3 regions of the Shewanella sp. P1-14-1 genome follow, and region 3 is predicted to be linked to each of the others. Evidence: predicted binding sites of a transcription regulator. Region 3 holds the regulator's gene; each other region holds the start of a gene.
What was found. The regulator MetJ, encoded in region 3, represses methionine synthesis genes. The targets are predictions, from matches to a motif close to TAGACGTCTAGACGTCTA.
Positions count from the first base shown of each region.

Region 1 (7,061 bases), 250 kb from region 3:
TGTTGTTAGCCCAGGCCCATAGGCGTGAGGCTTATCGGTGCGTGTTGAAACATAGTAGTCGTACTTAGCACCATCTACATTTTTAGTTCCTAACCAACGTGCACCATTGTCTTTGCCATCATCATTCTGATGCTCGGGATACCAACCATTGTGCTTATCAATAATGTAGTATTCGGCCATACCGTCGTAATTGGTGTTATTGCTTTTAGTCCAACCATACAATGCAAAAACTGACTTTTGGCTGCTGTTATCAGGATAGTAATTTTCAATACTAAAGTTGACTTTTCGCCATTGATGCCCTGTTTGCCAACCTCGACCTGACACCACGTTTTGCGAGTTTCCAGACATTTTTATATAACTTGCGGTATAGCTAGTGGTGTAAAGATAAGTATTTGGATCGTTGTTCAATTCATAGTGGCTGGTGAAGTACCCTTGCTCAGTATTTGGAAATCTGGCTTCGGAAGTTTGAAACGTTTCAGCGGCCTGTATACTCCCAGAGGTGACACAAAAGGCTGCGGCAACCCACAATGCCCTTATATATGTATATGTATTTCTATTTGTATATGAGTTCATAGTTTCCCCATTTATATATCTAAATATATTAAAAGGTGGTGTTATCTCAAGTACCGCATGAGGTTATTTATCCTCATAAATCAATGCTTAATAACGACACCGTGTTCTACAAACAGAAAACAGGGTTTACCTATGACGCCAACCTAGATTGTAATAATCTCGTCTGTTAAAAAGCAAAATTACATTACCTTGCCCACCTAAAAATTGATGATTATCGCCAATGAATTTATTTACTTAATTAAGACAACAAAATAGACCTGCTTCATTACTCGATGACCTATTAGTACATATGACTATAAGGCATGTCAATATAAGCAATGGTGAATATACATCAAAAGTATGAATACAACCGGCTAGGTGTAGGCGGCTAAAGCTGTGTTAATAACGAGGCGACAAATACTCGTCAAAATTAACTTAAGAAGTTGAAATAAATAACGTTATAGAGGGTAAACAAAGCAATATAGGAAGGGAGATGACCAGCCAAAATAAAGCGCTTAGAAATCAACAAAAAATGATGTAAAACATGGCGAGTCAATAAGCAAGTAAAGTTGGCGAATATAAATAGGCTTTATACTCACCATGATTAATCTGTCATCGGCTATTTATTTACTGCTTTGCTGCTTAAAGTAATCCCAAGCGTTAACAATACGGCCATCAGCGAACTTACATTCGCTAGTGTTGATATCGTATTCTCCTTGGGATGATATGCAATAGGCCGCAGCAGGATTTTCTAGCCCTACAGATTGATCTGCATGATATTTTCTATAAAAATCCCAAGCATCCACTTGGGTATTGTCTTCAAGCATACATTGCCCAGAAGAAATATCATACTTACCCCGCTCTGCACAAAATACAGCGGCAGGATTGGCAAGTTTTTGCTGGCTTGATTCAACCTGACTTTGTTTATTGTCACTGCAAGCAGACATTATGCAGAACAAGCCAACCAGCCCTATGATTTGATAACGTTTCATTGTTGTTCCATCCTTGAAAATTAATGTGTTCACATAAGTTGATTAAGCAGCGTTTAGCAAAGGTTTTCAACGCTCATGATAACTGCTGAGTGACTAATAAACGCTGACAGAGTTTAATAAAATCAGATGATGTGACAATCCCTAACACTCTGTTATCTCTGTCTAAAACAGGTAAACAACCTAGTTTATTGTCGATAAAATATTGCACGACAACAGGAAGCGGCTCATCTAATCCTAATTTATCGACTTGGGTATCCATAATATCGGCGATAGGGGTATAGCGCTCTTTTCTATCTAACGCTCCTTGGCCGTACTTATTGAGCACACTTAGCACAGTTGCAATCATTTTTTTATGGGTCAACATGCCAACAAATTTGCCATCGGATTCAGAAATAACAGGAAGATGACGCACATTACGGCTTTGCATTAATTGGTGAGCGTCTTTCAGGCTGGCCTCATTACTAATACAAATAGGATTAGGGGTCATGATATCGCTTACTTTCATCGTATTATTCCTTATACAGATTATGTATAAATTCTAATCAAACCCGTCATGAATAGCGAGTAATTAACAAGCAAATCAGCCAAATATCAATGATGACTATAGCTGCTTTTTCGCTATTTCACCTTCTACCAACAAATATGCTCGCCAGTAGTTAAATACACCACCCAATAAGAATAACAAGCTGCCAATCATGTACTGCCAAGCAAGAAAGTTAAGAATAAGTAAGTGATCATTTGGTGACTCAAAAGCCCATAAATATGGCACGGAAGCCAAGCCATAAAGAACTGAACCAACGATGAAGCAAATCGAAGTAAGGTTCATCAACTGAAGTAACTGCACTGAGTCTGCTTTGACGATCAAAAATACGTTAGCCGCTGCGCCAACAACAAATAACGTGCTGCCAATAATAAACAACCAGGTGCTGATTAACGGCCAATCCACTTGAGGAAAACTCGCTAACCGACCAAATACAAAACATAAGGTGCCAAACAGGTATGTCGCCCCTGCAAAATACTCAACAACCTCGTCTACTTGGTGGGATGTATGACTTTTCCAATAACGCCGGATCTCAGCCATATCGTGAATATTAACCACTAAATAAGTTAACGATGCAGCTAGAAAAATCCACCCACCAATATAAGCGTATTCAGCTCGGCTAGGAAAAAAGAAGAAACTGCCAATAACAAATAAAATGCCACCTAATTTATAGGCAATAGCATTGATCGTTTCCCAGCGAAACTGAGATCTTAAGGCTTTTTTATCCGCGGTTAAATTTAAGATACGGCGACGATTTGAAAAAGCATGTGGCATAGGTTTGATATCTCAGTAGGTTTTGTCTTTGCTCAATTCAGCACTAACGCCAGTGATTAATGCTATCGTCATCGATAATAAGGATTAGTGCGAATCTTATATGAAGGAGCGAACCCTACAAATAACCGTATTTGATTAGCACTCAACCAAGACAACGTTGGCTTAATCACAAACAGAGATGTAGTTTGAAAAGAAATAGAAAAACCAGAATGGGGTGAAATACACCCCACTGATGACGAATGACTGTTCTCGTTGATGGCAAATCTTATAAATGACAGCTCTTGTAAATAATAGGCCTTGTAAATGACAGTTCGTGCAAATGACGGCCCTTATAGATGGCAGCTCTTGTTAATGACACCTCTTGTCAATTACGGCTCTTGTCAATGACAACTCTTGTTAATAACGGCTCTTGTCAATGACAGCTCTTGTAAATAACGGCTCTTGTTAATGAAGGCTATCTGAAGGAGTCTGGTAATCAAACTTGGGCATTGACCACTCATATCGAATCGCCAGCATTCTGAAACTAAAGCCAAACATCACAGCAATTGATAAGCTTATCCATTCAACAACACCGCTGAATTTCATCACCACATACAAGGCAGCAGTTGCGAGAGCAACAAGTGCATAGAGCTCTTTTTTAAAGATAAGCGGCACCTGATTACATAAAATATCTCGAATGACGCCACCAAAAACCCCCGTCACAACCCCCATAACGATCGCAATTTCAGGACCATAACCAAGCATCAAGGTTTTTTGTGCACCCACAATAGAAAATACCGCTAGCCCGACAGCATCAATTGCCAAGAATAGGCGCGAAAGGTAACGCATTAACGGTGCTATCATCACCGTCAGTAAAGATGCGGTAGCGATGGCTAACAAGTAGTGCACGTTTTCAATCCATATAATGGGATAATTTCCCAGTAACATGTCTCGTAATGTGCCACCACCAATGGCAGTAACACAGCCAATGATAACGACACCAAACAAATCCATTTGTTTTTTACCTGCGGCCAACGCGCCTGTCATCGCTTCAGCTAGGATACCAACTAGCCATAAGGCACTGATCACTTTAACTTCTAACATAACACGCACTAACAAATAAAAAAGGAAGCAAATATTGCGCTCATCCCCGCTAAAAATACAGATATAATTTCTAATTTTATCATTATATTTTCTAATGCTTTTACAGTGAAAATTTATACAAGCACCTACAGCTATATGGTTGAAAGATTTAAAACCAAAATTTAGTAATTAATAAAATAGCTAACACAGTATTTATGCAACCAAAACAAATAAGGACTCTATATGCACCAAAAGTTACATTAACCTTATCCTATTCGCTATTATTATGTTGCTGTGTATTCCAACTGCCGCCATTCAACACACTGAATTACTATTAGAGTCGACAGTAATATCAGTCAGTGTTTGGCAACACAAAACGATTAGGCTTTTATCATTTAGCCGCTAAATGACGATGACCTTAGTTATATCTAAAAATTATCTTATTGAGCCTTAACAACCGCCCTGATTTAAGACACAATGTAGATAACATCCATCTAGACGGCTAAACATGAGAAAATCATTAAAACAGCGATCGTCAGATCATCACCGTGGAATATACTTTATTGGTACTACCCCACCGAAAATCGATACTGATTTTGAGTCGGTCAGCATTATTGCTGATAAGTTACTCGCTCGCCTTGATGAGATAAGTTTTGACGGTTTGATCATTTATGACATTCAAGATGAAACCAGTCGTACTGACACCCCTAGACCTTTTCCATTCAAAGCCACCCATGACTCTGGCACCTATGCACAATTAATCAACCAAAAGTCAGGTAAGCCTGTTATAGCCTATAAGAGTGTTGCAGGGCTGGATGAGCGAGGGTTTAATGAATGGTTATCTCGCGCTTGGTATCAAAACAATGTCAGAGATCTCGTCTTGGTGGGCTCCCCCTCTACTCAGGTAAAAAGTTCATTACCACTTAATGATGCTTATAAGGTCTTAGCTTCGCACTCTCAGGACTTCTATCTTGGTGGTGTTGCCATTGCAGAGCGCCACTTAAGCAAAAAGAATGAACACATTCGTTTATTAGGTAAGTCGACTCAAGGCTGCGAGTACTACATTACTCAAGCGGTATATAACGCCCAAGCGACAATTGATATGCTAACCAGCTATGCTCAAGAATGTGAGTTAAACAACATTAAACCCAATCGAGTTATCTTAACTTTCTCACCTTGTGGCAGCGCCAAAACCCTAGAATTTATCAACTGGTTAGGGGTCTCAGTACCAGAAGAAACCAGTGAGCGTATTCTATCTGCAGCCGATCCTTTATATGAGTCGATTAAAATAAACCACAGTAATCTACTGCAAATTTTAGATGCGGTGATTCAGCTAAATATCCCGTTAGGGTTAAACATTGAAAGTTTAACCAATCGCAAGACTGAAATTGATGCATCTATTTTGATGTATAAATTACTGAAAGGCACCATGGATCAAGCGTTAGCACAAAATCAAATTGATCAATTTGTGCTGAATAAGTGATCACACAGAAACTATCATTCTCTATGGTGCTGATGCGCCATAGAGACTCCTTTAAGTTTCATCTAGCTAACACCTTTATTAACAGGCTTCTTGCTAACAAAGCATCAAACTCCCCTATATATCGCTTTTTTACCTCACAACGCTAGCGACACTGACTTCACCCAAACCTATTTTACTAATGTAAACAAATATTTACCTACGACTAATGTCTGAGGTTAAAACGCCGATTATTACTCGCTATGGCTATAGGGTTCAGATAAGGTGCTTCTAATTTAAAGCAGTAGCACTTTTAGTGAGTTAGCAATAGGAATGATATGAGCAGTAATTCAAAATCCATACATGAACAGAAAAGTGAATCTCCCCCCAGTCAATCGCAAACGAATCCATCCAACAAACAATATCAACAGCAACATAAACCCAGTTCTGCCTTTAACTCTCGAGATGAGTATTTAGAGCATGAATTAACGATTATGGATCCAAAGCGCTGGCGCCCTAATCTACCAGGCAAAGACTATCGCTTTGAACTGGAAGACACCATTCCAGCAATGGCTGCAACCATAGGTAAAGTGGTCATGGTCGGCGCCATTGCCACCACATTTGCAACCTCACTTGGCCTTGAAGAAAGCTTTATTCTGGAAAATGTCCGTTACGAACTCATTATTGCCGCTTTCTTCATTGTCATTTTCTCAGGTTTTTTATTGCCTACAGCAAACTTAGCTGGCACCCACGGACCGCTTATTCCCATTATTCCAATTGTGGTTGCAGCAGGCGGCCACCCAATGGCATTTGGACTACTCATTGGCGCCTTAGGCTTAATTCTTGCCATCAGTAAAGGCGGGAGTATGCTCGCCAACCTCACCAGTAAAGGGGTTTGTGGCGGACTCTTGCTGTATCTGGGGTTTGTTGGTACTGCATCACAAGTAAAAAAGCTGTATGCATGGGCCAACAGTATCGGTATGGAACACATCGCATTTATCGTGATTTTCTGCACCATTATTTTATATGCCTTACTAGAGCACTGGCGAAAACGTTGGCTAGCCGTGCCATTAAGTTGCTTACTCGGTGGTACGTTAGCCTTTGCCCTCGGCGCGCCATTTGAGTTTCAAACTGCGCCAGGTCTACCGAACATGAGCCCAATGTACTGGTGGGGAGAAAGCTCAGGTTGGATGCTTGGCTTACCGACTCTTGAAAGTTTTATCGTGGTTTTGCCCTTCGCTGTGCTCGCTGTCGCGATGTGGTCGCCAGACTTTTTAGGTCATCAAGTATTTCAAAAGATTAACTACCCGCAGCGCACTGAAAAAGTGCATATGAATATAGATGACACGATGACCAGCGCTTCAATTCGTCAAACCTTTGGTTCAATGCTTGGGGGGGCCAACTTCACTTCATCTTGGGGCACATACATAGTCCCTGCGGCAATTGCTAAACGCCCCATTCCTGCAGGTGCGCTACTGACAGCCTTGTTCTGTGTTATTGCCGCACTTTGGGGTTATCCAATGGATTTAGCCATTTGGGAGCCCGTATTGTGTGTTGCCTTAGTCGTTGGGGTATTTATCCCACTTCTTGAGGCTGGTATGGAAATGACCCGAGAAGGAAAAACCACTCAATCAGCTGCGATTGTGGTGTTTTCGTCTGTATTAGTTAACCCTGCTTTTGG
Region 1 covers NZ_LKTL01000001.1:33,187-40,247, forward strand. Annotated here, with positions in the region: gene AN944_RS00145 (glycoside hydrolase family 11 protein) at 1-573, opposite strand, end outside; gene AN944_RS00150 (DUF333 domain-containing protein) at 1,176-1,544, opposite strand; gene AN944_RS00155 (HPP family protein) at 1,618-2,049, opposite strand; gene AN944_RS00160 (YrhK family protein) at 2,146-2,859, opposite strand; gene AN944_RS00165 (trimeric intracellular cation channel family protein) at 3,304-3,942, opposite strand; gene AN944_RS00170 (methylenetetrahydrofolate reductase) at 4,430-5,404, shown strand; gene AN944_RS00175 (DUF3360 family protein) at 5,719-7,061, shown strand, end outside.
Region 1: a site for MetJ is predicted at 4,409-4,426, ahead of AN944_RS00170 (methylenetetrahydrofolate reductase). Genes of this name have one in related genera too.

Region 2 (7,061 bases), on a different contig from region 3:
AACACTTCTTCTCGGTAATGTTCATACTGAGCAGCGTCGTCTTTTTCGTTTAGCCAATCTTTATTGATCATCCAAAGCTTAAAGCGTTTTACGGGATCATGTTGTTCCCACTTGGCTTCTTCTTCTTTAGAGCGATAACCTGAAGGATCATCCGATGATGAATGCGCACCAAGACGATATGTCATCGCTTCAATCAACACTGGTGCATTATGCTCAAGTGCATAAGCTCTAGCTTGTTGTGTTGCAGCTAATACTGCAAGCATGTCATTACCATCAACTCTAATAGTGTGCATACCATAACCAACACCACGACTCGCAATACCATTACCAGCAAATTGCTCTTCGGTTGGAGTTGAAATGGCGTAACCATTGTTACGGCAGAAAAAGATAGTCGGAGACTTAAGCACTGCGGCCATATTTAAGCCAGCATGAAAATCACCTTCTGAAGCTGCACCTTCACCAAAGTAGCAAATTGCTACGTTACGTTTACCTTGTAACTTGAATGCATGAGCAACACCTGTTGCTTGCGGTATTTGCGTCGCTAGAGGTGAAGAAATGGTTTGATAATTAAGTTCATTACTGCCGTAATGAATAGGCATTTGACGCCCTTTGCCTAAATCTTTCTCATTACTGAACATTTGATTCATGAACTGCTCTGTAGTGAAACCACGATAGCGTAAAGAAGCATGCTCACGGTACTGGGCAAGAATTACGTCGCCATCATCAAGCGCAGCTGTACTACCAATAATTGAGGCTTCTTCACCAGTACAGGTCATGTAAAAACTAATCCGACCTTGACGCTGCGCACTTAACATACGTTCGTCTAAAACACGGGTAAATACACAAGTGTCGTAAATACGTTCAGCTAGTGCTTGATCAATGACAGGCATCACCGCATTTTCATATGTGGTACCGTCTGCTTGCAGAATTTTTAAAATAGGAATGTGCAATGACGCTTTGTCTAAGAAGCTGACACGATGCACTGTTTCATTATTCAGCGGTGCGTTGCTCATATTATGCTCTTGTTATCTGAGGCCTTATAAAATAAAGCTTAATTTATTATATGCGAAAGCACATTACGTTAACGTAAACTTACTATCAACTAATGTGCTTTCTTGTTGGTAAATAACCTTGCAAAAAATTTGTATATCTAACTTTACAAGTTATTGAATATCTTCATTGGGCGCTGGTACTAAACATAATACCGTGCGTTGCCCAACAGGTACATTTTCATTTGGAAAAACGATAGCTTCGTAGGGCTCTATAACCTTTATCTGTTGATTATTTTCAATTGCTAAAGTCTGGCCTTGCTCAAAGCCTGTAAAGTTTTCAGTCGTCTTAGAAAATGAAAAAGCAAAATCATCAAAATGCTTATTGATTGAACGTGATACTTTATACAGGTTGAGTTTATTGCTATCGAATACTGCTAATTCTGGTTCTATTTGAGTAATTAGCGCCGCTAACATTTTGTGGGTATTTGCAAATTTATGCATATCATTTTCACCAAATGGCATAACTTTACCTAGCTCAACGGTAAACGCATCAGCTTTAAATTGCTCTGATGAAAAATAACTAAATGTTGTTGTGGGTTCGTGATGAAACAAAATCGTATCTACATCGCAGCCTGCTAAAAACATTATTTGTTTTGCACTGAATGATCTGCCTGGTCTGTAGGGATATATCGCAAACTTTTCATGCTTTGAAGGCTTGATAGCAGTGTGCAAATCGTAATGAATACGCTGCGAGTTATCATTGTCATAGAAAAAATCACTGACGTATTTTTCTAGCGCTTTAGCTCTCACTCGCTCTTTATTTATCAGCCCTTCTCCATCTGAATGAGCACCTGAAAACAAACGGTTCATGTTCTCTTCAACAAAGCGTGTTTGAGTCAATATAGAATCAGGGTTACCAATAATGAATAAAACACGATGCAGCGTTTCTATTTTACAAGTAAGTAAATCACTGATGAGTTTGTTACATATTTCTATAGGCGCGGTTTCATTACCATGAATGGCACATGATAAAACCACATCCTTTGTAGAGCCAGATGCGGGGCTAAAGCTGATTACACCATTATCTAAGATTGTGACTGTTGTTTGATTTGATAATGTGAATGCTTGGCTTTTTAAAGGCTTATCAATATTGGCCAAAGTAAAAGCGAGAAAGTCATGATCGTCCATTAATTGCTGAAACACAAAGACTCCTTGAAAGACGTTTAAACGAATAGGTTTCATAATCGTGTTGATTCTAACACATTCAATGAACGCGAACGTTAAGTGTCATTTAACAAAATGTAAATCTTTGCTTGCATTCCTGCTGTGAACAAATATACTTTTAGCCATCTAGACTTCTTTATGGGTATAACTATGACATTAGCAACATTTGGTGCAGGCTGTTTTTGGGGCGTCGAATACTTCTTTAAACAAGTAGAAGGTGTTTTAGATGCCAAATGCGGTTATATGGGCGGGAATGATCAATACCAAACTTATGCTGAAGTTAAAGCGGGTAGAACTGGCCATGCCGAAGTAGTTCAAGTTGAATTTGACGAAACCATCGTCTCATACGAAACCTTAGTCGCTGTTTTTTGGCAAAATCACAATCCGACGACCTTGAATCAACAAGGTGAAGATATTGGCACACAGTATAGAAGCACTATCTTTTTCCATGATGATCAACAAAAAGAAATAGCTGAGTCAGCAAAACAACAATTAATCGCCAGTGGCAAATGGGGAAACCGTCAAATTGTTACAGAAATTGTACCATTAAAGCGTTTTCACATTGCCGAAGAATACCACCAAAATTATCTAGAAAAGAATGACTTACCGAGCTGCCATATTTCGTTTTAACAAGTAAGCGCTGAAAATAAGTATAAAAAGGCACCACTTTGGTGTCTTTTGTGTACATAGTCGATTAAAGCAATCTATAAGTTAGACCGAACTGCGCTTTACCCGCCCCGTTAAATTCCCTACAATCCATTCAAATTGCTTAGGCATATGAATACGGAGATATAACAATGAGTCAAGCACGTCATATTAACCTACTGATATTAGGTTCTGGCCCTGCTGGTTACACGGCTGCAGTTTATGCTGCACGCGCAAATTTAAAACCAGTTATGATCACTGGTATGCAACAAGGTGGACAGCTTACGACAACGACCGAAGTTGAAAACTGGCCTGGTGACGCGAATGATCTTACTGGCCCTGCATTAATGGAAAGAATGCAGCAGCATGCTGAAAAGTTTGATACAGAGATTATCTTTGACCATATTAACGAAGTTGATTTCAGTGAGCGCCCATTTAAATTAAAAGGTGACAACGGTGAATTCACTTGTGATGCCTTAATTATCGCAACAGGTGCGTCAGCTAAATATCTAGGTTTGCCTTCTGAAGAGGCATTCATGGGACGTGGTGTTTCTGCTTGTGCAACGTGTGACGGATTCTTTTATCGAAATCAAAAAGTGGCCGTTGTAGGTGGTGGTAATACTGCCGTTGAAGAAGCACTATATTTAAGTAATATCGCATCAGAAGTTCATTTGATTCATCGTAGAGATAGTTTCCGCTCTGAAAAAATCTTAATCAACCGATTAATGGATAAAGTAGCGAGTGGCAACATTATTCTACATTTAGATCAAACTCTCGATGAAGTTGTTGGCGATAATATGGGTGTTACGGGTCTAAAGATGAAGAGTACTAAAGATGGTGCGATTTCAGATTTAGACGTTGCGGGTGTATTTATTGCTATTGGTCATAGTCCAAATACCGGTATTTTTGATGGTCAATTAACCATGAATCATGGTTATATTACTGTAAATAGTGGACTACAAGGAAATGCTACCCAAACGAGTATTGAAGGTATTTATGCTTGTGGTGACGTTATGGATCAACATTATCGTCAAGCTATTACATCTGCCGGTTCTGGTTGTATGGCAGCGTTAGATGCTGAACGTTTCTTAGACGCTCAAAAATAAATTGCTATTTTTAGAATAAAGCCAACTATTTAGTTGGCTTTATTTGTGTCTTTTGAATATAAAACAACGTCTACATCGCCTTCCACATCAGGGTGCGACAGTTTTTCAATATATTTCATACCCAGTTTTTTCATTATATTAATTGAAGCTAGGTTTTCTTCATCTGCAATGGCGGAAAAGTGCTTTATGTTTTGCTGAGTTGTAAGCAAATGCTCCATCACAGCTTTTGCACTTTCAGTCGCTATTCCTCTTCCCCATGTTGATTGTTTAAAACGCCAGCCAATTTCTAAATCAGAATATGAAGGAGACAGAGTGAAGAAATGCATAGGTCGAATGAGTATCCAACCAAGAAAAGAACTAGGATGCTCTTTAAGAGATACTTTCCAAAGTCCCCAACCTCGTTCTGGGTTGATGTATTTAGCTAACCTCGGAATATAAATGTCTTCTATTTCTTGCGCTGAAGTGACTTTGCCACCGTTTATGTATTGCATCACAGCAGGGTCTTGATCTAACTCAAACAACAAGTCGCCATCGTTGAGTGTCATTAAACTAATTTGCAATCGTTCAGTGTGTAACTGTTCCATGTAAGTACACCTATTCTCTAAAGTATTAACACAACATTTTATTCGGTGTTTTTACTATCCTATAAGAATTTTGGGCATAAAAAAAGGAACCCGAAGGCTCCTTCTTTAAGCATAATAGCTAATTACTTAGCTAAAGCTTCTTTTGCTTTTTCAACTAAAGTAGTGAAAACTACTTTGTCGAATACAGCGATGTCAGCCAAAATCTTACGATCGATTTCGATTGATGCTTTTTTAAGGCCATTAATGAAACGGCTATAAGAAAGACCATTTTGACGAGAAGCCGCATTGATACGTGCAATCCAAAGTTGACGGAATTGACGTTTCTTCTGACGACGGTCACGGTAAGCATATTGACCAGCTTTAGTTACTGCTTGAACAGCAACGCGGTAAGTACGTGAGCGAGCTCCGTAATAACCTTTGGCTAATTTAAGTACTTTCTTGTGACGAGCACGAGCGGTTACACCACGCTTAACTCTAGGCATTGTTCATATCTCCTTTAATTAAGCGTATGGTAGTTGACGTGCGATTGCTGGCACATCAGACTTTGCAACTAAACATTTAGCACGTAAGTGACGTTTACGCTTAGTGCTCTTCTTTGTCAAAATATGACGTAAGTGTGCTTGTTTACGCTTGAAACCATTAGCGGTTTTTCTGAAGCGCTTTTGAACACCCTTATCTGTTTTCATTTTAGGCATTGCTAAAACTCCGCATTGGGACATTAATAAAACGTAAGGCGAGCAAAACCCTCAAAAGGACTTTGCTACTTTTTAGTGGGTTGCCCTACTATTTCTTTTTAGGTGCGAGGACCATAACTGCTTGTCGACCTTCCATTTTAGGGAAAGATTCAACTACAGCATATGTTTCCAAATCACCTTTGATACGGTTCAAAAGATCCATACCTAGGCTTTGGTGTGCCATTTCGCGACCACGGAAACGCAGCGTAATTTTCGCTTTGTCCCCATCTTCAAGAAAACGAATCAGGTTGCGTAGTTTTACCTGATAGTCGTTTTCATCAGTGCCAGGACGGAATTTTATTTCCTTCAGCTGGACCTGTTTCTGCTTCTTCTTTTGTTCCTTTTGTGCTTTCGCTTTATCAAAAAGGAACTTACCGTAGTCCATTATGCGACAGACAGGTGGCTCAGCATTAGGGCTGATTTCAACTAGGTCTACACCTGCTTCGTCAGCTAATTCCTGTGCCTGTGAAATACTAACGATTCCAACTGCCTCACCATTGATATCCGATAAACGAACTTCTGGTACGCCAGTGATTTCATCGTTAATACGATTAGGGGCTGGCTGTCGCCCTGCTGCTCTCTTGATCTTTATGACCTATTCCTCCAACAATAATAGACTACGGCTAGAAATTTGTTCTTGTATCTTGGCAGCGAAATCATTGATTTTCATCTTACCTAAATCGATACCGTCACGTGTTCTTACCGCAACTTCCTTATTTTCCATTTCTTGATCGCCTACGACCAATAAATAAGGTACACGCTTAAGCGTATGTTCACGTATTTTAAAGCCTATTTTCTCATTCCTCAAGTCTTTAGATGCACGAATGCCACTTTCTTTGAAAGTTTTAACAATTTCGTCAACATAATCAGACTGTTTATCAGTAATATTCATAACAATTACTTGCACAGGTGCAAGCCATGTTGGGAATTTACCTGCATATTCTTCAATAAGAATACCTAAGAAACGTTCAAGAGACCCTAAAATAGCTCTATGGATCATAACTGGTGTCTGGCGAGTGTTATCTTCTGCAACGTAAGTTGCACCAAGACGCGCTGGTAATGCGTAATCTAATTGGACAGTACCACACTGCCAAGCTCGGTCTAAGCAGTCATGTAATGTAAATTCGATTTTCGGGCCGTAGAATGCACCTTCTCCTGGTAACACTTCAAATTCAATGTTATTTGCATCTAAAGCTTGCTTAAGTGCCTCTTCTGCTCTATCCCACATATCATCATCACCGATACGCTTTTCTGGGCGTGTCGATAATTTAACAACGATATTGTTGAAGCCAAAGCTACCATAAGTATCGTAAACCATTTGGATACATTCACTTACCTGCTCTTGAACTTGTTCATCAGTACAGAAAACATGTGCATCATCTTGGGTAAAGCCACGTACGCGCATTAAGCCGTGAAGTGAACCAGATGGTTCATTACGATGACAACAACCAAACTCAGCCATTTTCAATGGTAAGTCGCGGTAAGATTTTAGTCCTTGATTAAAGATTTGAACGTGACCAGGACAGTTCATTGGTTTAATCGCATACTCACGATTTTCACTGTTTGTGGTAAACATCGCGTCAGCATATTTGTCCCAGTGGCCTGAACGTTCCCATAAGTTACGATCCATCATCAACGGACCTTTAACTTCTTGGTAAGTATATTGGCCTAGCTTTTGACGAATAAACTTCTCAAGCTCTAGATATAAACTCCAACCGTCGTTATGCCAGAACACCATACCTGGTGCTTCTTCTTGCATATGGTATAGATCAAGTT
Region 2 covers NZ_LKTL01000008.1:8,142-15,202, forward strand. Annotated here, with positions in the region: gene AN944_RS07280 (thiamine pyrophosphate-dependent dehydrogenase E1 component subunit alpha) at 1-1,013, opposite strand, end outside; gene astE (succinylglutamate desuccinylase) at 1,164-2,195, opposite strand; gene msrA (peptide-methionine (S)-S-oxide reductase MsrA) at 2,367-2,846, shown strand; gene trxB (thioredoxin-disulfide reductase) at 3,014-3,967, shown strand; gene AN944_RS07300 (GNAT family N-acetyltransferase) at 3,997-4,551, opposite strand; gene rplT (50S ribosomal protein L20) at 4,674-5,033, opposite strand; gene rpmI (50S ribosomal protein L35) at 5,052-5,246, opposite strand; gene infC (translation initiation factor IF-3) at 5,335-5,877, opposite strand; gene thrS (threonine--tRNA ligase) at 5,881-7,061, opposite strand, start outside.
Region 2: a site for MetJ is predicted at 2,209-2,226, ahead of msrA (peptide-methionine (S)-S-oxide reductase MsrA). Genes of this name have one in related genera too.

Region 3 (7,061 bases):
TCTTTAGGTGAAGCTTCAGGAATACTGGCTGAAACACTAAGGCTTAACGTACTGCCAATTAGCGCCATCCAAAGCCTAGATACACTATAGTTTGCACTTTGTGCCCATTGCGAAGTAACTGTATCGGTGGAACGCCATGAGTGAACTTTGGAAAACCAGAGATTTTTATTCATATATCAGCCTTTTGTGAATAATCCATTTCCTATGCTTTACTCAATATAGTCAATAAAAGAACAGTTAGGTAGGTTGTTTTTTATACAAAAGCAAGATGCAGTTAATTAAGTTCATACTGCTGAATTTTTTCATTAATAATGACTTGGTTTACTGCGATATCTCAAAAACATTAAAGAAAATAACCCACTTGGGTAGCACAAAGCTCAACCACTGCATTACTGTCCCCAACAAAAAAGGCTTACTTCATTTAGAAATAAGCCTTTCATTTACACTAACCATAAGGTGAACAAGCAATTAAAAGTTACTCTTGCAGTAAATCCTTACAAATCTGTACCAGATCGGATTGAACGGCTGCCGCTGTGACTTCTCTGCCAGCACCAGGACCACGAATAATTAGAGGATTACCTTGATAAAACGCACTTCGTATAACAAAAACGTTATCACCAGGGGTTAAATTGGCATAAGGATGATTTGCATCGACCCATTGGATACCTACTTCAGCATGCATTTTGCCATCAACCTTGTCCAAAGAGGCGACATAACGAAGCACTTTATTTTGCTCTGCCGCTGTAGTGAACTGCTGCAACATACTCTGATCAAGTTCCGTGATTCGTGCTAAAAAATCATCTAAAGATAAGTCTGCCAATGCAGCAGGCACCAGTGAGTTTAAGACAATATCCTCTAATTCAATTTCAAAGCCAATCTCACGAGCTAAAATCAATAGCTTACGTTGCATGTCACGACCAGAAAGATCGTCACGTGGATCGGGCTCGGTAATCCCTAACCCTCTTGCCTCAATCACCAATTCTGAAAAAGATTTTTGACCATCATAATGCTCAAACAACCAACACAAAGTGCCTGAGAAAATACCGCCAACCGCCTCAATACTATCACCACTATTACGTAAATCATTCAGGGCGTGTTGTATTGGTAAACCTGCACCACAACTTGCGTTATAACGCCAAAATAGTCTGCGGTTACTCAGCTGTTGTTTCAACTCTCGGTAAAATGGTAATGGCCCTGAACCTGCAAGTTTATTAGCACTAACAACATGAATTCCACGGGCAAATAATTCAGGGTATTGTAAAGTTAAACTGGCGCTGGCACTGATGTCTAGCACGACTAACTCATCACAATCGAGATGCTCTAGTTGCTCGAATAGACTCGTATAATCCCAAGGTTTAGCAGTCGTATCAAACTTATCTTGCCATTGAGTAAGATCAATTCCGTCAGGGCAGATAAGCGCTTCTTTAGAGCTCAGTAATCCCACTAATTGCACAGTGGCTTCAAGCTCACGGTTAAGTGCTGTTGAAGATCGTTGGAATAAATCAATCCAAGCTTCACCGATATTACCGACTCCCAACAGCAGCACGCCAATACGCATGCGTGGACCTGCGCAGCGGCGATGCACTTTTTGAGTGAGTAAGCTCACCTGAGATTTTGGCACTAAGGTCACTAAGCTTAAATCATCTTGATAAAGCGGTTTTGCATCACGACTGAGTAAGCGAGCAAAACTGCGACGATAGTGCTCGGCATCAGCGCTAACCAAGGCGACTAATCCAAGTTCATCGCTCACATGAATATCACTGACATTAAGCGCTTGGGCGTGTAATTCAAGTAAGGTGTGCACTTGCTTTTGATTTTCAACAGTAAAAGCAAGTTCAACTTTATGGTGGGCAGATGTCCAATGAGCTAAAGGAAGGATCCCCTGTTGCGCTAATAATTCAATCAGGTTCTCTGTTGGTGATTGCAGCTTAATTTTAAACAGTACGACCTCATTTAAACTCGTTACAACCGGCGCACTTGCCGAAGAGCTTTGCGGCGCAATCAAGGTAAAATCAGTATGAGATGCATAGCTAGAACGAACAGCCAAACTGACATTGGTATCAAATAACGGTTGTAATGTCCTGCTGTGAAGGACAGGAGAACCTAAATGAGCCAATCTATCCGCTTCCGCCAATGACATACTATTGAGTAACTTGGCATCATTGATTTTATTCGGGTCTGCATTAAACACCCCTTCAACATCAGTCCAAATAGTTACTCGTTCTATATCTGCTAAGCTCGCAATTAAGGTTGCGCTGTAATCAGAGCCATTTCGTCCAAGTAACAGAGTATCACCTTGCTGGTTAGCGCAAATAAAACCAGTAATGACTAATCGCTCATTGGGATGTGCTTCAAGCAGTGCTTGCACTTTTTCACGTGATTGCGCTAATCGAATATTAGGAACTAAGCCTTCGTCAGCAACGAGAATTGAACAAGCATCAACATTGATTGCAGCAACACCTGATTCACGTAAAAGCGCAGCCATTAAGCGCGCAGACCAACGTTCACCAAAGCTGAGCACTTGGTTTAATTCGAATTCATTGCGCTGTTCAAGTGATAACAGGCTGATCAGTTGCGCCTTATCCGTTGATAGACGCTCACGTAAATCTCGGGCTTGTTCGTTAGAGAGCAGCTGCTCAATTAAGTTTTGCTGGTAGCTGATGAGAACTTGTAATTCTTCTTGCCATAATTCGCCCGTTTCCCGAAGCGACAACAGCTTGTATAAAAAGTTAGTGCTTTTTCCCGCAGCTGACACGACGACAAGATCGTCGCAGTTTCCATGAGTCAACAAAATATGGGCGACACGGCGATAACAATCTGCATCAGCAAGACTTGAACCACCAAACTTATGTAAATGACTGCGGGTCATTTTGTACTCCTTAAACCACTAAACTTTTGTGCAAAACGCTGACTGACAAGGAACTATAATGCGGCAACTGCTGCGAGCCCGGCATTGATGTCATTCACTAAATCTTCTGCGTCTTCAATCCCGACAGATAGTCTCAGTAATGTATCTTTAATACCAGCCTCATAACGTGCTTCAGGCACCATTGCTCTGTGGGTCATTGTTGCTGGGACGGCAACTAAGCTTTCCACTCCGCCTAAGCTTTCAGCAACACTGAAAATCGATAATGCATTTAAAAAGGCAACCACTTCTGCTTCGCCACCTTTAAGCTCAAAACTTAACATAGCACCAAAGCCTTTTTGCTGTTTGGCAGCAATATCGTGACCTGGATGGTCTTTTAAACCGGGATAGTACACTTTTTCAACGACATCACTAGATTGCAGCACGTCAATCACACGCTGAGCATTAGTTTGGTGCTCACGGATCCGCACGGCTAAAGTTCTAATACCACGCAGTGTTAAGTAACTGTCAAATGCAGAACCTGTTAGCCCTAAGGTATTTGACCACCAATGTAATAGCTCACCAAGCTCTGCATCTTTAGCGACAACGGCGCCGCCAACAACATCACTGTGGCCATTAATGTATTTAGTCGTTGAGTGCATCACGATATCAGCACCAAGTTCTAATGGCTGCTGTAAAATTGGAGATAAAAAAGTATTGTCGACAACAACAAGTGCATCAACAGCATGGCTTGCTTCAACGATGGCTTTAATATCCACAACTCGCAAAAGTGGGTTCGAAGGTGTTTCTAACCAGACCATTTTAGGCTTTTGCGCTATCGCTTCAGTGAGTGCTTTCTCGTCAGTTTGATCAACAACCAATAATTTAAATTGGCCTTTGTTGGCAAGATTTGTGAACAGTCGGTAACTACCACCATAACAATCATGCGGTACCACGATTAAGTCATCAGGCCCAAGTAAACTGGTCACTAAGGTAATCGCGGCCATTCCTGTACAAGTTACAATCCCTGTCGCGCCATTTTCTAGTTTAGCGATTGCCTCTCCTAGTACACAACGAGTCGGATTACCTGAGCGGCTATAGTCGAATTCCCTTGGGTTGGTGTGTCCATCAAATGAATAATTTGTTGAAAGATAAATCGGCGGGACTACCGCGCCATACTGAGTATCAGATTCGATACCTTGGCGAACTGCTAATGTAGCTGCGCGATGTTTTTTCATTGTAAGCTCCTCAAGATTGACACACTATAGAGTACACACCGTAGAGATGTCTAGATGGCTAAATGTACCTAAGCAAAGTTAGATCGTCAACACATATTAGACGTTTAGACGTCTAAACATAAAGAAATCTATTTGCATTCGTTATAGAATAGCAGCAATAATTTGACTGTAATAAATAAGCAGTTAAAATCTGCCACGAATCTATCGTATAAAGGTGAGTTAATGACTGAATGGAATGGCGACTATATCAGCCCATATGCCGAACATGGCAAAAAAAACGAACAAGTTAAAAAAATTACGGTATCCATTCCGTTAAAAGTGCTTAAAGTACTAACTGATGAGCGTACTCGTCGTCAGGTGAATAACTTACGTCATGCCACTAACAGTGAACTATTATGTGAAGCATTTTTGCACGCATATACTGGTCAACCACTCCCTAACGATGAAGATTTATCTAAAGAAGGCCCAGATAGCATTCCAAGTGAGGCTAAAGCTCTCATGGATAAAATGGGCATCGAGTGGGAAGATTTAGACGAATAACCGCTATTGAGCTTACTTTTATGTAAGCTCAATTTTATTCTGCATTTCTATTCGCATAAATTTGTCGCACCAAATTTGCACCGACCTTAATTAAGTCAACGAGCACAGAATGGCATTTATCGATCCGCAAACCTTGATGCTTGCATCGGTTATCATATTTCTGGGCGCACTAACTCAGGGGCTAATAGGTTTTGGCTTAGCTGTGGTCGCCAGTCCACTGCTTTACATTATTGACCCTCAACTTGTTCCTGTTCCAGTTATTGCATGTGGATTTTCCATTGCATTAATAACGTTATTGCGAGAGCGAACCCCGCTCAAGTTTAATGGCTTACAATACGCCTTGCTCGGTCGAGTCCCTGGTGGTTTTCTTGGTGCTGGATTATTAATTTTTGCCCCACAAGCAGTATTAGGGCTAGCGATAGCCTTTATTGTGGCTGCTGCAGTCATTCTTAGCATCTATAAAATTACCGCACCAGTAAATAAGATCACTTTGTTTATAGCAGGGGTTTTATCAGGAGTATTTGGCAATATCGCTGCAATTGGTGGCCCACCTCTAGCAATATTACTTGCCGGAAAAGACGCACCACAGTTTCGTGCAGCCTTATCTATATTTTTTGTCTTTAGTTCTATGATTGCGATGTTAATACTCATTGTGGCGGGACTCGTTGAGCTAAAACATATTTGGCTTTCATTGATGTTATTGCCGTCGGTGTTTTTGGGTAGCCTAGTGGCAGGAAAGCTAACCAATAAAGTCGACAAAGAAAAAACCAGAATGGCAACATTAGTGCTGTGTGGCCTGAGTGCGATCGTGCTAACAATTAAGTCAACGTTAGCTTTATCTATCAGTTAATCACGCCATAATTAAAGTCGCTGACGATCTGCTAAGTCAACACTCAAAAGTGGTAAGAGGTTTGTAATACTGCCCCTACGGCGTCATCTTCACCATAGCTACCACTCATGTCTAACTTAAATGCTTGCCCAATCGCAAAACCTGTACCAAATGAATATATATCAACACTGTTGTCTTTTAAGTCATGTCGATAACCCATTCTCAACGAGAGCCAATCAGTGGCTTTTAGCTCACCGCCTACACGCCAATACTGCACAGGATCAAACTCTTTAAATCGGGTTTGGTCGACTAAATCAATATCTGTGGTCAAGGTTACCGATGACCAATCGTAGGCAGCGCCTGCGGTAATTAATGGTTCCACTTGGTAGTGAAACTCTCGTCCTTGCGCTTCAACCGTTTTGACGGTTTGACTGAATAAGTTTCTGGCAGATAGCCCAATAGTTAATTTTTCAATAGGTTCAAATGCGACACCAACGTCCAAATTAAAGAGATTTTCATCGTTACGATATTTGTCGTCATCAAAATCATCAGCGTCGAAATTGTTAGCATTAACTGAGTAATGGTAAGTATCAATTCGTTGAAACTTCGGTGAAACCCCTACCCTGACAGGCATATTTACAATCGACAAAGGAAAGCTGAGTGCCACACCAAAATCAGTCACACTACCAGCTAGCACGACGCCTTGAGAATCTAGGTCAGTGATTTCAGTTGGCGGGTTATTAGGGTCAAGCACGTTCAAAGTATCAATGTCTGACTGGGCAATATCGGCCACACCCACTGCGTCAATATAACTTTTATAAAAAACCGCCATCGGCATACGTTGATTTGGTATCACCAAAGCTGCACCAATTCCTGCTGATACATTCGCCACATTGCCTTTGAGTGATTCTAAATCTAACACTAAGTCGTCTCGAAAGGCTTCAACCTCGGCGGAGTCACCGTTATTGATTGCCGTTTCAAGGCCATCATAAGAGTCCTTTAACGAATCAAACTTATCAATCATATTATCGCTATCAGAACCTTCCGCGCCAACTGTTGGCAGTAATAAAGAAAATGCTTGGGTCTTGTTGATTTCATCATTGGTATAGGTGTTATGTGGAGTAAGAATGGCCAATAAAGCAGGATTAATGAAACTAGCGCCAACTCGATTAGAGGCAGCAACACCAGTACCGCCCATACTGTCGCTGCGAGCTTCAAAATAAAGCCCGCTAGCTTGCACATTGTTGGCAAGCAAGAGTAAACAGAAAGGTAGCGCTAGTCTTGATAGCATCCCAGTTTTCCTATTTTTATTGTTTAATAAAGATAGTAGAAATAATCAAAAAAGGATGTCATATCAGCAAACTAAATTTTCATTTTTACCTTGTTTCAACTAACTGCATTGACTAAATTTTTATAAATCAGGCAGATAAGATTTGAAACCTTCATGGGTAAACTGTATAAATTTTTTCAGGCGCTCAGGTTGAAATTTGTCCTTGTGATAAAGCACATAAAACGGTGTGTCGGGTATTTGCCAATCTGTAAATACTTCGACTAATTTCTCAGTTTGTATCTCTTGATGACAATATAAATATGGCAACCTGACGATACC
Region 3 covers NZ_LKTL01000001.1:282,147-289,207, forward strand. Annotated here, with positions in the region: gene AN944_RS01090 (c-type cytochrome) at 1-173, opposite strand, end outside; gene AN944_RS01095 (bifunctional aspartate kinase/homoserine dehydrogenase II) at 476-2,869, opposite strand; gene metB (cystathionine gamma-synthase) at 2,923-4,083, opposite strand; gene metJ (met regulon transcriptional regulator MetJ) at 4,306-4,623, shown strand; gene AN944_RS01110 (sulfite exporter TauE/SafE family protein) at 4,733-5,473, shown strand; gene AN944_RS01115 (conjugal transfer protein TraF) at 5,517-6,743, opposite strand; gene AN944_RS01120 (LysR family transcriptional regulator) at 6,864-7,061, opposite strand, start outside.